2 regions of the Streptomyces clavuligerus genome follow, and region 1 is predicted to be linked to the other one. Evidence: riboswitches for the same ligand, from Rfam matches in the RefSeq annotation. Region 1 holds a riboswitch; the other holds the start of a gene.

The links. A riboswitch is a leader RNA that binds a small molecule or an ion and turns the genes downstream of it on or off. The one in region 1 is predicted to bind S-adenosylmethionine.
Region 2: another riboswitch for S-adenosylmethionine. It lies ahead of thrC (threonine synthase); the one in region 1 lies ahead of CRV15_RS21520 (aminotransferase class V-fold PLP-dependent enzyme).

What each region holds. Positions count from the first base shown of each region.
Region 1 covers NZ_CP027858.1:5,106,244-5,113,428, forward strand. Annotated here, with positions in the region: gene qcrA (cytochrome bc1 complex Rieske iron-sulfur subunit) at 1-164, shown strand, start outside; gene qcrB (cytochrome bc1 complex cytochrome b subunit) at 161-1,801, shown strand; gene trpD (anthranilate phosphoribosyltransferase) at 1,966-3,045, shown strand; SAM riboswitch class IV at 3,638-3,755, shown strand; gene CRV15_RS21520 (aminotransferase class V-fold PLP-dependent enzyme) at 3,984-5,357, shown strand; gene CRV15_RS21525 (glycerate kinase family protein) at 5,312-6,514, opposite strand; gene CRV15_RS21530 (SLC13 family permease) at 6,566-7,185, opposite strand, start outside.
Region 2 covers NZ_CP027858.1:2,936,125-2,943,309, forward strand. Annotated here, with positions in the region: gene otsB (trehalose-phosphatase) at 1-578, shown strand, start outside; gene CRV15_RS12210 (alpha,alpha-trehalose-phosphate synthase (UDP-forming)) at 691-2,097, opposite strand; gene CRV15_RS35910 (hypothetical protein) at 2,723-2,899, opposite strand; gene CRV15_RS12220 (glucosyl-3-phosphoglycerate synthase) at 2,928-3,866, opposite strand; SAM riboswitch class I at 4,046-4,193, shown strand; gene thrC (threonine synthase) at 4,211-5,521, shown strand; gene CRV15_RS12230 (MoaD/ThiS family protein) at 5,628-5,903, shown strand; gene CRV15_RS12235 (cold-shock protein) at 6,351-6,554, shown strand; gene groL (chaperonin GroEL) at 7,159-7,185, shown strand, end outside.

The DNA.
Region 1 (7,185 bases):
GTCATCAGTCCACCTTCGACCTCTCCGACGGAGCCCGTGTCATCTTCGGGCCCGCCGGTCACCCCCTTCCGCAGCTGCGGATCGGTGTGAACGCGCAGGGCAACCTCGAAGCGCTCGGCGACTTCGAGGAGCCGGTCGGTGCGTCCTTCTGGGAGCGCGGATGAGTACAGCGACAGCAACAGACGACAAGCGCACCGAGCGCAAGGCACCCGCCGGTGAGCGGGTCGCCGACTGGGCGGACGGCCGGCTGGGGATCTACTCCCTCGCCAAGGCCAACATGCGGAAGATCTTCCCGGACCACTGGTCCTTCATGCTGGGTGAGATCTGCCTCTACAGCTTCATCATCATCATCCTCACGGGTGTGTATCTGACGCTGTTCTTCACCCCGTCGATGAACGAGATCACGTACCACGGCAGCTACATCCCGCTCCAGGGTGTGCGCATGTCCGAGGCGTACGCGTCGACGCTGGAGATCAGCTTCGACGTCCGCGGTGGTCTGCTCATCCGCCAGATCCACCACTGGGCCGCCCTGATCTTCGTCGCGGCGATGATGGTCCACATGATGCGCGTCTTCTTCACGGGCGCCTTCCGCAAGCCGCGCGAGATCAACTGGCTGTTCGGCTTCCTGCTGCTCGTCCTGGGCATGTTCACCGGTTTCACCGGTTACTCGCTCCCGGACGACCTGCTCTCCGGCACCGGTGTCCGCTTCATGCAGGGCGCGATCCTGTCCGTGCCGATCGTCGGTACGTACATCTCGATGTTCCTGTTCGGCGGCGAGTTCCCCGGCCACGACTTCGTGCCCCGGTTCTACTCGATCCACATCCTGCTGCTGCCCGGCATCATGATGGCGCTGCTCGTGGGTCACCTGATCCTGGTCATCTACCACAAGCACACGCAGTACGCGGGCCCCGGCCGCACCGAGAAGAACGTCGTCGGCATGCCGCTGATGCCGGTCTACATGGCCAAGGCGGGCGGCTTCTTCTTCCTGGTCTTCGGCATCATCTCGGTGATCGCCGCGGTGGCCACCCTCAACCCGATCTGGGCACTCGGCCCCTACCGGGTGGACCAGGTGTCCACAGGCGCCCAGCCGGACTGGTACATGGGCTTCGCCGAGGGTCTGATCCGCGTGATGCCCGGCTGGGAGATCAACTTCTGGGGTCACACACTCGCCCTGGGTGTGTTCATCCCGCTGGTGATCTTCCCGCTGGTCCTGGGCGCGATCGCGGTCTGGCCGTTCATCGAGTCCTGGGTCACCGGCGACAAGCGCGAGCACCACATCCTGGACCGTCCGCGCAACGCCCCGACGCGCACCGCCTTCGGTGTGGCCTGGCTGACCGCGTACTTCATCATGCTGATCGGCGGTGGCAACGACATCGTCGCCACACACTTCCATCTGTCGATCAACGCGATCACCTGGTTCGTCCGGATCTTCTTCTTCGCCGGACCGGTCATCGCCTTCATCATCACCAAGCGGATCTGCCTCGGTCTCCAGCGCCGTGACCGGGACAAGGTGCTGCACGGCCGGGAGACCGGCATCATCAAGCGGCTGCCGCACGGCGAGTTCATCGAGGTGCACGAGCCGCTGCCGCAGGGCGAGCTGTACACGCTGACCTCGCACGAGCAGCACCAGCCGATCGAGCTGGGCCCCGAGGTCGACGAGAACGGCGTCCGCCGCAAGGTCTCGCTCACCAAGAAGGCCCAGGCCAAGCTGAGCCAGGGCTTCTACGGTGAGGGCAACCAGATCCCGAAGCCGACGGCTGAGGAGTACAAGGAGATCACCAGCGGCCACGGCCACCACTGATCACCTGATCTGATCGTCGCGATCGCCACAGCGAAGAGCCCCGTCCATTGCATGGACGGGGCTCTTCGCCGTCCCCGGGGGTGGATAGGGTGGGCGGAGGACTCCGCGTACCGCTGTATCGGCCGCTGTATCCGATGTACCCCCTTGTACCCCTGGAGTGGACCATGAACGTTGTGACCCCGGTCGGCGGCGACAGCGTGGCGGACCTCTCCTGGCCCCGCGTACTGAACGCCCTGCTGGACAACGACGACCTGAGCGCGGACGCCACGGCGTGGGCGATGGACCGCATCCTCAGCGGCGAGGCGACGAACGCGCAGATCGCCGGGTTCGCGGTGGCGCTGCGGGCCAAGGGCGAGACGGTGGACGAGATCTCCGGGCTCGTCCGCACCATGTACGAGCACGCCCATCTGATCGAGGTGCCGGGGCCGAGCGTCGACATCGTCGGCACGGGCGGCGACGGGGCCAAGACCGTGAACATCTCCACGATGTCGGCGATCGTGGTGGCCGGCACCGGGGCGAAGGTGGTCAAGCACGGGAACCGGGCCGCGTCGAGCGCGTCCGGCGCCTCCGATGTGCTGGAGAAGCTGGGCGTCGATCTGGAGCTGAGCCCGCGGCGGGTCGCCGAGGTCGCGGAGGAGGCGGGGATCACCTTCTGCTTCGCGGTGAAGTTCCACCCGGCGCTGCGGCATGTGGCCGCCGCGCGCAAGGAGCTGGGCATCCGGACCACGTTCAACTTCCTGGGGCCCCTGACCAACCCCGCGCGGGTGCGCGCGCAGGCGACCGGCGTCGCCGACGCGCGGATGGCGCCCATCCTGGCGGGGGTGCTCGCGGGGCGCGGCGCGTCGGCGCTGGTGTTCCGGGGGGACGACGGGCTGGACGAGCTGACGACGACGGCGACCTCGCGGGTGTGGGTGGTACGGGACGGCTCCGTGCGGGAGGAGCCCTTCGACCCGCGCGACGTGGGGATTCCGCTGGTGCCCGTGGAGGCGCTGCGGGGCGCTGACGCGTCGTACAACGCGGAGGTGGCGCGGAGGCTGCTCGCGGGTGAGGAGGGGCCGGTGCGGGACGCGGTCCTCCTGAATTCCGCGGCAGCGCTGGTGGCGCTCGATCCGGGGGACGCGCCGCTCACCGAGCAGATCGCCGCGCAGATCGCCCGCGCGGCGGAGTCCCTCGACTCGGGCGCCGCGCAGGAGGCCCTGACCCGCTGGATCACGGCGACGCATCGCCCTGACCCCGGCCATTGAGTTCTTCTCCGCCGCGCCTTGTCTTCTCCGCCGCGATGGCGGGTCGTTTCGCGGTGGTTGTCGGCGGTGCCGGGCATGGCGTCTCTTTTCCGCCGCGATGGTGGGATGTTCCGCGGTGGTGTTCGGCGGTGCCGGGCGGGCATGGCTGATGGTGTTTCGGCACCGCCGGGTCGCTGTCGCGCGGTTGCCCACCGTCGCGGCGGGTTGAAGGGGCTGGCTGCCCCTTTCATGGTCCCCTGAGCGGTGCCGGGCATGGCGTCTCTTTTCCGCCGCGACGGCGGGACGTCTCACGGCGGTTGTCGGCGGTGCCGAGCGGGCGTGGTCGGTGGTGTTTCGGCACCGCCGGACCGCTGTCGCGTGGTTGCTCGCCGTTGCGGCGGGTTGAAGAGGCCGTCTGAGCTGCCCCTTCATGGCCCCCTGGGGGCCGTCGCGGCGGGATGAAGGGCCGGTCCGTGCTGCCTTTCGTACCAGCCGGTGGCGGAGGGAAGAGGCGGGCAGCCTCTTCGTTTCCGGTGAACCCCGCGGGAGGCGCGCGGTCCGGGATGCGGGACGAGGTTGCGTGCGGGGGAGCTGCTGGCATACCGTCTGCGCAGGTCATGAGCGACAGCGACTACGGCCCCGGCCCGCTGTCCGGCAACCCTCCGTCCGTGGCGGGGTGCCCCGGGTGAAGACCAGGCCGTGGGCAGCGAGGTCCGCGGCAAGCGCGGACCCCTGCAAGCCCTGGGGTCCTGGTCCTCAAGGGAGCAGTCTCGTGAGCAAGCGAATGCGTTAGGGCGAATCGCCCCTTCTCCACCCTCCCTCGAATCGCCGCGCGGCCTCCGCGCCCGCGTACCCGAGGGACACCCGTACCCGGAACCCGCGCCGCCGCACGGCGCCCCGCGGCGTACCCGTACGGGCCCACGACGTCATTCCGCCTTGTCCCACCGGGAGATACCGCCATGTCCGCATGCCCGAACACCCTCATCGACACCGCCGTCTGCGCCCCGCTCCCCGTCCTCGGCCGGGATGTGACCGTCCCCCTCGTCACCGGGGGCGAGGTCACCTACGCCGCGCTCGACTACGCCGCGAGCGCCCCCGCCCTCCAGCGGGTCTGGGACGACGTCGCCGCGTACGCCCCGTACTACGGCAGCGTCCACCGCGGCGCGGGCTATCTCTCGCAGCTCTCCACGGACCTCTTCGAGAACAGCCGCGCCACCGTCGCGGAGTTCCTCGACTGCCGCGCCGATGACCAGGTGGTCTTCACCCGGTCCACCACCGACTCGCTGAATCTGCTGGCCTCCGCGCTCCCCGAGGGCTGCCAGGTCTTCGTCTTCGAGACCGAGCACCACGCCTCGCTGCTGCCCTGGGGTGACGGCGCCCGGGTGACCTGTCTGGACGCGCCCCGCACCCCCGAGCAGGCCGTCACCACCCTGGAGCGGGCGCTCGCCGACCGCGACCCCTACGGGCCCGCCCTGGTCTGTGTGACGGGCGCGTCCAATGTGACCGGTGAGCTGTGGCCGGTGCGGGAGCTGGCCGCCGCCGCCCACGCCCACGGCGCGCGGATCGTGCTGGACGCCGCCCAGCTCGCGCCCCACCACCCGGTCTCCGTGCAGGAGTTGGACGTGGACTGGGTCGCGTTCTCCGGGCACAAGCTGTACGCGCCGTTCGGCTCGGGCGTGCTCGCGGGCCGCGCCGACTGGCTCCGGGCCGCGAAGCCCTACCTCGCGGGCGGCGGCGCCTCCCGCACCGTCGCCCGCCGCCCCGACGGCGCTGTCGACGTCGAGTGGCACACCACCGCCGCCCGCCACGAGGCCGGTTCCCCCAACGTCATCGGCGTCTACGCCATCGCCTCCGCCTGCAAGGCCCTCACCGAGGCGGGCTTCGACTCCCTCGTCGCCCGCGAGCAGTCCCTCGTCTCCGCCGTCCGTACCGGCCTCGCCGCGATCCCCGAGGTCACGGTGCTCTCGCTGTTCGGCGACGAGGCCCCCCGCGTCGGCGTGATCTCCTTCGTCGTCCAGGGCTGGAACAGCTCCCACTTCGCCGCCGCCCTCTCCGCCGAATACGGCATCGGCGTCCGCGACGGGCTCTTCTGCGCCCACCCGCTGGTGCGGACCCTGCTCGGCAGCGACCCGCAGGACCCGGGGGAGTGCGGCGCGCCCGAGGCCGCGCCGGGCGAGAAGTCCCTCAACGCCATCCGGGTCAGCTTCGGCGCGGGCACCCCGGACGAGCACGTCGAACGGTTCCTGGACGCCGTGCGGGAGTTGGTCGCCCAGGGCGCGCGCTGGACCTACCGCACCGAGGACGGCCGCTGCGTCCCCGACACCACGGGCTGAGGCGCGGGCAGCCGGGTCCCGATCAGGATCATCCGCAGGGCCCGCTCGGTGGCGTCGGCCAGGAACTCCCCGCCCCGGCCCAGCGCCTCCGTCAGCGAGACCGGCGCGGGCAGGATCGAGCTGTACGCGTCGACACCCGCCGACCGCACCTGCTGCGCCCCCTCGCCGATGGTCCCGGCGAGGGCGAGGACCGGGCGGTCGTACCGCTTGGCCCGGCGGGCCACCTCGGCGGGAACCTTGCCGCGCGGGGTCTGGTGGTCGAGCGCGCCCTCCGCGGTGACCACCAGATCGGCCCGGGCCAGCCGCTCGTCCAGGTCGAGATGGTCGAGGAGGACGTCGAAGCGGGGCAGCAACTGGGCGCCGAGCGCCGCGAGTCCCGCGCCGAGACCGCCGGAGGCGCCCGTTCCGGGTCCGCCGTACAGATCGGCGCCCACCCGCAGATCGCGGGTGAGGACGGCCGCCCAGCGCTCCAGACCGGCCGCGAGCTGTTCCACCTGCGCCGGGGTCGCCCCCTTCTGCGGGCCGAAGACCCGGGCGACACCGCGTTCCCCGCAGAGCACGTTGAACGGATTGCAGGCCACGCGGATCTCCGTCCCGGCGAGCCGGGGGTCGAGCCCGGAGGCGTCGATCCGGTCGACCCGGGTCAGCTCGCGCCCCCCGAACGGGAGTTCCCGCCCGTCGGCGTCGAGCAGCCGGGCCCCCAGCGCCTGGAGTGCGCCGGCCCCGCCGTCCGAGGTGCCGGAGTCGCCGCAGCCGACGAGGATTCTGCGGACGCCCGTGTCCAGCGCGGCGCGGATCAGCTCGCCGACGCCGTAGGTCGTGGTGGCGCCCGGGTCGCGCAGATCGCGCGGCACCAGCGAGAGTCCGGCGACGGCGGCCATCTCCACCACCGCGGTCTCCTCGTCCGCGCCGAGCAGCGCGAAGTGCGTCCCGATGCGTTCCCCGGTGGGGCCGGTGGCCCGCAGCGGCACCAGCCGCCCGCCGGACGCGGCGGCCAGCGCGTGGGCCGTGCCCTCCCCGCCGTCCACCAGCGGGATCAGATCGATCTCGGCCTCCGGCACCACCCTGCGCACACCTTCGGCGATGGCCTCGGCCGCGGACTGGGCGGACAGGGACTCCTTGAAGCCGCTGGGCGCGACGGCGAAACGGGTCAGCATCGTACGAACTCCTGACGGACGGAGGGAAACACGGGGAAGAAGTCGTGGGGCTCAGCGGAGCGGCACGCCGAGCAGCGGCCAGACCGCCACCGCGAAGAGCAGCACCAGCAGCGCGCTCAGCGGGGCCAGGACGGCCGAGAGCCGCAGCAGGTCGCGTGGGGTGTAGGTGGGCACGCCCGGGATCTCCGCGAAGAGCGTGACCGGTTTCGCGGAGGCGGGCAGGGTGTGGCAGAAGCCCGCGGCGGCGGTCGAGGCGAGCGCCGCGGCCACCGGGTTCACCCCGGCTCCGGCCGCCGCCGCCACGACCAGCGGCACCAGCACCGAGGATCTCGCCGAGCGGGACTGGAGCACCAGATGCGCCACGGTGGAGATCAGGACCACCACCGAGAGGAAGGCCCACGGCGGCAGGTCCAGCGGTATCCCGCCCACCATCCAGTCGGCCGCCCCGGAGTCGGCGAGCGCCACGCCCATCGCCATCGTCGCGGCCATGAAGAGCAGCAGCGACCAGGGAACGGTCTTCAGCGCGTCCTTGAGCCGCACGGTGCCCAGCGCGGGCGAGGCGGCGACTATGGCGCCGATCAGCGCGACCACGGCCGGCGGCACCCGGTGCAGGGGCTCGCTGCACCACAGTACGACGACGGTGGCCAGCAGCAGGGCGCATCGGGTCTCGG
Region 2 (7,185 bases), 2.2 Mb from region 1:
GGGTCCCCGGCCTGGAGCATCTCGTCGTCCTCGGCCACTACGGCGCGGAGCGCTGGGACGCCGTCACAGGCACCGTGACCGCCCCCGCGCCCCACCCCGGGGTGGCCGCCGTCCGGGCGGAGCTGCCCGGGTTCCTGGACACCATCGGGGCGTGGAACGGCACCTGGATCGAGGAGAAGGGCCGGGCCGTCGCCGTCCACACCCGCAGGGCCGGCGACCCCCGGGCCGCCTTCGAGGCCCTGCGGGAGCCGCTGGCCGTGCTGGCCTCCCGGCACGGGCTGGTCCTGGAGCCGGGCCGGATGGTCCTGGAGCTGCGCCCGCCGGGCATGGACAAGGGCGTCGCGCTCGCCGAGTACGCCCGGGAGGCGGGCGCGGACGCGGTGCTCTACGCGGGGGACGACCTGGGCGACCTCCCCGCGTACGCGGCCGTGGAGAAACTGCGCTCGGACGGGGTGCCGGGGCTGCTGGTGTGCAGCGGCAGCACCGAGGTCACCGAACTGGCCGACCGCTCCGACCTGCTGCTCCCCGGCCCGGCGGCGGTCGTGGGCTTCCTCTCCGCCCTCGCCGAAAGGCTCTGACGACCACCCTCCCGGGAGCACTCGGACGGCCCTGCCCCGCCGCCCTCCCGGGAGCACTCGGACGGCCCTGCCCCCGCCGCCCTCCCGGGAGCGCTCGCGGCTGCGGGCCCGCTCAGGCCCGCAGCGCGTCGAGCTGGTCCAGGAACCACCGCTCCGGCGGCAGCGCCGTCGCCGCAGCGGCCAGCGCCTCGGTACGCCGGGAACGCTCCCCGTCCGGCAGGGTCAGCGCGGTGTGCAGCGCCTCGGCGGTACCGCTCACGTCGTACGGGTTGACCGTGAGCGCCCACTCCCCCAGTTCCTCATGGGCACCCGCCTCCCGGGAGAGCACCAGCGCGCAGCCCTCGTCGGAGACGACGGGAATCTCCTTGGCGACCAGGTTCATCCCGTCCCTGATGGGGTTGACCAGGGCGACGTCCGCGAGCCGGTAGGCGGCGAGCGAACGGGCGAAGTCGTCCTGGACATGGAGCACGACCGGGGTCCAGCCCTCGGTGCCGAACTCCTCGTTGATCGCGTCGGCGAGCCGCCGCACCTCGGCGGTGTACTCCCGGTAGACGGCCAGATCCTGGCGGGAGGGGTAGGCGAACGCGAGGTGCACCACCCGCTCACGCCACTCGGGCCGCTCACGCAGCAGCAGCCGGTAGGCGAGCAGCCCGCGCACGATGTTCTTCGACAACTCGGTGCGGTCGACACGGACGACGGTGCGGCGGCCGGGGCCGATCTGCTCGCGCAGGGCGGCCATGCGCTCCTCGACATCCGGCCGGTGGGCCCGTTCCCGCAGGAAATCCGCGTCCGCGCCGAGACCGTGCACCCCGATCCGGGTCCCGGCCAGGGCGTCCGGGCCGAGGAGCCGTACCGCGCACTCACCGAAGGCGTCGGCCCAGCGGCGGGTGAGAAAACAGGTCCGGTCCGCGCCGAGGAGTCCGCGCAGCAACTGCCCGGCGACATCGTCGGGCAGCAGCCGGAAATAGTCCACAGGAGCCCAGGGGGTGTGCGAGAAGTGCCCGATACGCAGATCCGGGCGCAGCTCCCGGAGCAGCCCCGGCACCAGCGCGAGATGGTAGTCCTGCACCAGCACGGCGGCACCCGGCGCGGCCCGGTCGGCGAGCGCCCGGGCGAAGGCGCCGTTGTAGCGCTCGTACGCCTCCCACTGGCGGCGGAACTCCGAGTCGAAGACGGGTTCCAGGGGGGTCTGGTAGAGCAGATGGTGGACGAACCAGAGCACCGAGTTCGCGATGCCGTTGTACGCGGCGGCGTGCGTGGCCTCGTCGATGTCGAGCATGAGCACCCCGGGCTCGCCGACCCCGCGCCGCACGGCCTCCCGGTCGCCCGCGCCGAGCACGGAACACACCCAGAGGGAGTCCGCCCCGGAGCCGATGGCCGAAAGCCCGGAAACCAGCCCGCCGCCACCGCGCCGGGAGGTCAGATCTCCGTCCTCGCCGAGGCTGTAACTGACGGGACCTCGATTGGAGGCGACCAGAACGGTGGCGCGCTGCGGCCTGCCGGACGATTCGGGGACCATGTCGCGAACCTAGCCCGTACCGCGCCGCCTCAAACGTATGTCCCCTTTTCTTTGTGGCTCGGTTCGCCTCCGGGGTGCTGGAGCGTGCGCCGACGGACGCCCCTTTTTGTGGCTCGGTTCGCCTCCGGGATGCCAGAGCGTGCGCCGACGGTCGACCGTGCTCGGTTCCTCGTTCCTCGGAACCTCCGCGCGCTCTCCACTTTCGGCACCCGCGGCACCCCTTCGGCTCACTCGCCGCAGGGGCAAGGCAAACGCCCGGCCCAGGGGCGAGGTGCGGGGCCATCGTCCAGTCCTGGAGACGGGCGGGGCGGGGGCGCGCTCCCCGCTTTCGGCAGCCACGCGCCCCATGGCTTACTCGCCCTGGGGTCAAGGCGGACATCCAGCCCAAAAACACGGGGGCGCGCGCGGCGCCTGCGGCACCCCTTCAGCTCACTCGCCGGGCGTGCCGGGTCAGGGCGGGGCGGAGGCAGTCGTCCACGCGGGGACGGGATACGGGCGCATCGCATCGGCTCACCCACCCCGGGCGGACCTCCCGGGGGAACCGCCCCGGGCCGGGGCCATCGTCCGCGCACGCACAGGGGCCAAGGCAGACGTCCACGTGGGGACGGGGTACGGGGGCAGGGCCTCACTCGCCCCCGGGGCCGGGGGAATCGTCCACCCATGCCATGGGGCCCGGGCGGCACCCCTTCGGCCCGCTCGGCCCGCGGCGGTGCCGGGCGGCGGCGAGTCCCACGGCCGCCGCCGCGGCCAGGCTGAGCCCGAGACCGACGAGGAACCACAGGTAAGACCCGATGAATCCCATGAACGGGATGGTCACCGAGGGTCCGGGCTCAGGCCGCGCGACGCGCCGCGTACTCCGGGATCTCCCGCATCGGCGGCCGTTCCTCGGTGTCCACGGCGTGGGTGCGCGGGACGAACCCGTCGGCGCCCCGTTCGAACTGGGTGAGCGCGGGCCGCACCAGATGGCCGGGTTTCAGCCGGAGCTGCGCGGTGCGGTAGATCGCGGCGGCCATCCGTCCCAGCGCCTGGCCGTCCTGGTGGCGGTGGACCCGGCGGCCGACATCGACCTGGGCGAGCCCGTCCAGGCCCACCAGGTGCAGGGCGTCGACCAGCAGTCCCAGCTCGACGCCGTACCCCACGGGGAAGGGGAGCCGTTCGAGGAGGGAGCGGCGGGCCGCGTACTCGCCGCCGAGCGGCTGTACGAATCCGGCCAACTGCGGCCAGTGCAGATTGAGCAGCGGCCGGGCCACCAGCTCGGTCACCCGGCCGCCCTGTCCGGGCGCCCCGGCCAGCGGACGGTCGTACATCGCCTTCACCAGGCTCACCCCGGGGTCGGTGAGCAGCGGTCCGACGATCCCGGAGACGAAGTCCGCGGAGAACTCCTCCAGGTCGGCGTCGACGTAGCAGACGATGTCACCGCTCGTCACCATGAGTGACCGCCACAGCACCTCCCCCTTGCCGGGGAGGGCCGGCATCCGGGGCAGGATCGCGTCCCGGTGGACCACTCGCGCGCCCGCCGCCGCGGCCCGTTCGGCGGTGCGGTCGGTGGAGCCGGAATCGATCACCACCAGCTCGTCAACAAGCGGAACGGCCTCCATCAGTTCGCGTCTGATCACGGAGACGATGGCTCCGACCGTCGACTCCTCGTTGAGCGCGGGCAGCACCACGCTGACGGTGGTCCCACGCTTGGCGGCCAGGATCCCCGGCAGCGGGCGGTCGGCCGCCGACCAGGAACGCCTGCTCAGCCAGCGCTCCACTTCATCGAGCACGTTCGCCCATCTCCCCACGGTGTGTGACGCATCTCGCGGTTCGGACGGCTGTCTCAGCCGCCCCCACCTTCCGTTACAGTCTTGAACAACGCGGAGTCCCGTCGCATGTCGGGTCCGGCGTCCGGCGTTGCGACGGCTGTCCCGACAGACACCCCGCGCACGCCTCCACAATCGAATACCGCTCATCCAGAGGGGCAGAGGGAAACGGCCCGTTGAAGCCCCGGCAACCCTCCAGCCGGTCTCGTCGCGCACAGCGCAGCGGGGCTCCCGGCTCGGGAAGGTGCCAATTCCGTCTCATGGCGAAACGCGTCATGAGGAAGATGAGGAGAAAGGGCCTCGCCTCCATGGCTGTGCAGACCGTCGCAAACACCGCCGACGCCACCGGTTCCACCACCCCCGCCCCTGATCTGGGCCCCGCCGCGGCACTCTCCTGTCGCGAGTGCGGTGAGCGCTTCCCGCTCGGCCCGATCTTCGCCTGTGTCTCGTGTTTCGGCCCGCTGGAGGTCGCGTACGAGCTGCCCGCGGGCGGCCCGGAGGAGCTGCGGCGGCGGATCGAGGCCGGCCCGAAGAACATCTGGCGCTACGCCCCGCTGCTGCCGGTCCCCGCCGACGTGGCCGGCAAGCCCAGTCTGAACCCCGGCTTCACCCAGCTGGTGCAGGCCGACAACCTCGCCCGTGAACTGGGCGTGACCGGCGGCCTGTACATCAAGGACGACTCCGGCAACCCCACCCACTCCTTCAAGGACCGGGTCGTGGCGATCGCCGTCGAGGCGGCCCGCGCCTTCGGCTTCACCACCCTCTCCTGCTCCTCGACCGGCAACCTCGCGGGCGCGGTCGGCGCGGCGGCGGCCCGTGCGGGCTTCCGCTCCTGCGTCTTCATCCCGCACGACCTGGAGCAGGGCAAGGTCGTCATGGCCGCCGTCTACGGCGGCGAGCTGGTGGGCATCGAGGGCACCTACGACGATGTGAACCGCTTCTGCTCGGAGCTGATCGGCGACCCGCTCGGCGAGGGCTGGGGCTTCGTCAACGTCAATCTGCGCCCGTACTACGGCGAGGGCTCCAAGACGCTGGCGTACGAGATCTGCGAGCAGCTCGGCTGGCGGCTGCCGGACCAGATCGTGATCCCCATCGCCTCCGGTTCCCAGCTCACCAAGATCGACAAGGGGCTCCAGGAGCTGATCAAGCTGGGTCTGGTCGAGGACCGCCCCTACAAGATCTTCGGCGCCCAGGCGGAGGGCTGCTCCCCCGTGTCGGCCGCCTACAAGGCCGGGCACGACGTGGTGCGCCCGGTGAAGCCGGACACCATCGCCAAGTCGCTGGCCATCGGCAACCCGGCCGACGGCCCCTATGTGCTGGACATCGCCCGCCGCACCGGCGGCGCGGTGGAGGACGTCACCGACGGGCAGATCGTGGACGCGATCAAGCTCCTCGCCCGGACCGAGGGGATCTTCGCCGAGACCGCGGGCGGCGTGACCGTCGGGGTGACCCGGAAGCTGATCGAGAACGGGGTACTGGACCCGGCGCTCACCACCGTCGTGCTCAACACCGGCGACGGGCTCAAGACCCTGGACGCGGTCGCGCCGACCAGCGGACCCACGGCGACCATCCGGCCGAGCCTGGAGGCGTTCCGCGCCGCCGGTCTCGCCACCGACTGAGCGACCGCCCGTTCCGCCCGCGCGGCAGCCGCGCCCCCGGCCCGCGCACGCCCCCGCCGCCCCGCCGACCGACGGCGTCCGACGACGACCACCCCTGGAGCACCCCATGAGCGTCACCGTCCGCATCCCGACCATTCTGCGCACCTACACCGACGGCCGGTCCGAGGTCCCCGCCGAGGGCACCACCCTCGCCGAGGTGATCGCCGACCTGGAGAAGAACCACGCCGGAATCGCCGCGCGCGTCCTCGACGACGCGGGGAAGCTGCGCCGTTTTGTGAACGTCTACGTCAATGACGACGATGTCCGATTCGAGCAGGGTCTGGAGACCGCGACGCCCGACGGCGCCGGTGTCTCGATCATCCCCGCGGTCGCCGGCGGCTGAACCCGTCGCACTTACGCAACGTCACTTCAATTGCCCCCTCCGTAAGACAAACGGAGGGGGCAATTCTGCATGGTTGAGCGCGCTACAGTTGGGGAACGCCCCCGGGCCGGAGTCTTCGAGCGCCCTATGGGAATGCGCCCGGGCGCGATAAGAAGCAGCCAATGTGCTCATTGATTTTGTCTTGTTAGTCTCCTTTGCCGGGCCCGACTTGCCCTGGAATTTCGTGAATTCTCGGCAATTGTCCCTTCCTGTGCTCCCGGAATTCTCGTCCGATTGACCTGTTGCAGAGGGCAGTTGGGCAGATACATTCAGCCGCGGTCGACGCGTTCCGACGCACACCTGTGGGGCCTTCGTCCCGTCTTCGACGGAGTTGGCGCAACGGGTGAGATCTGACCCGGGTCCGCGAAGTGCGGTCCTGCGCAAGGGCCAGTAATAGGGGAGTTAGGCATGGCTCAGGGCACCGTCAAGTGGTTCAACGCGGAGAAGGGGTACGGCTTCATCGCGGTCGACGGTGGTGCGGACGTATTCGTCCACTACAGCGCGATCCAGATGGACGGCTACCGCACCCTGGAGGAGGGTCAGCGAGTCGAGTTCGAAATCTCGCAGGGTCAGAAGGGCCCGCAGGCTGACATGGTGAAGCTGACGGCCTGAGCAGGCCGCGGCCCACGGGCCGGACCGGACGGACCGCGCACGCGGACCGGACGGACCGGACAGCCCGCGCCGTCCGCGAGGGCGGTCTGCGACGCGATCGGCCACCGACACGCTCACGCATGTGGGGTCCGCATCCCGGAGACGGGGTGCGGACCCCACATGCGTTCCCGGGCCCGGACAGGTGCCCCCGGGTCCGCGCGGCCCCGGCACAGACGCGAGTGAGCCCCGCCGCAGACGCGGGTGAGCCCCCGGACAGACGCGCGCGGGACTCGGCACAGAGGCGGGTGAGCCCCGGCACAGACATGGGCGGACGCCGCGGACCGGCAGGCTCCGGACCCGGGCGCGCACCGGGCCGCGGACCCGTTCCCGGCCGGTCCCGCACCCCCCGTGAGGGTCCCGTTCTCTCCAAGGCGCTTGCACTCTCCCTAGGCGAGTGCTAATCATTGGCGTTAGCACTCTCCCAGTGAGAGTGACAAAAGAAGGACCGGGTCGGTGAGGTCCGCAGGCCGGGTGGGCGGGAGCCCACAGGGTGTGCAGGGCCGTCCGTCGCGGGCGCCAGCGCGGTCCGCCAGAGCTTCCCACCAGTCCGTGGAGGACACTTCACATGGCAAAGATCATCGCGTTCGACGAG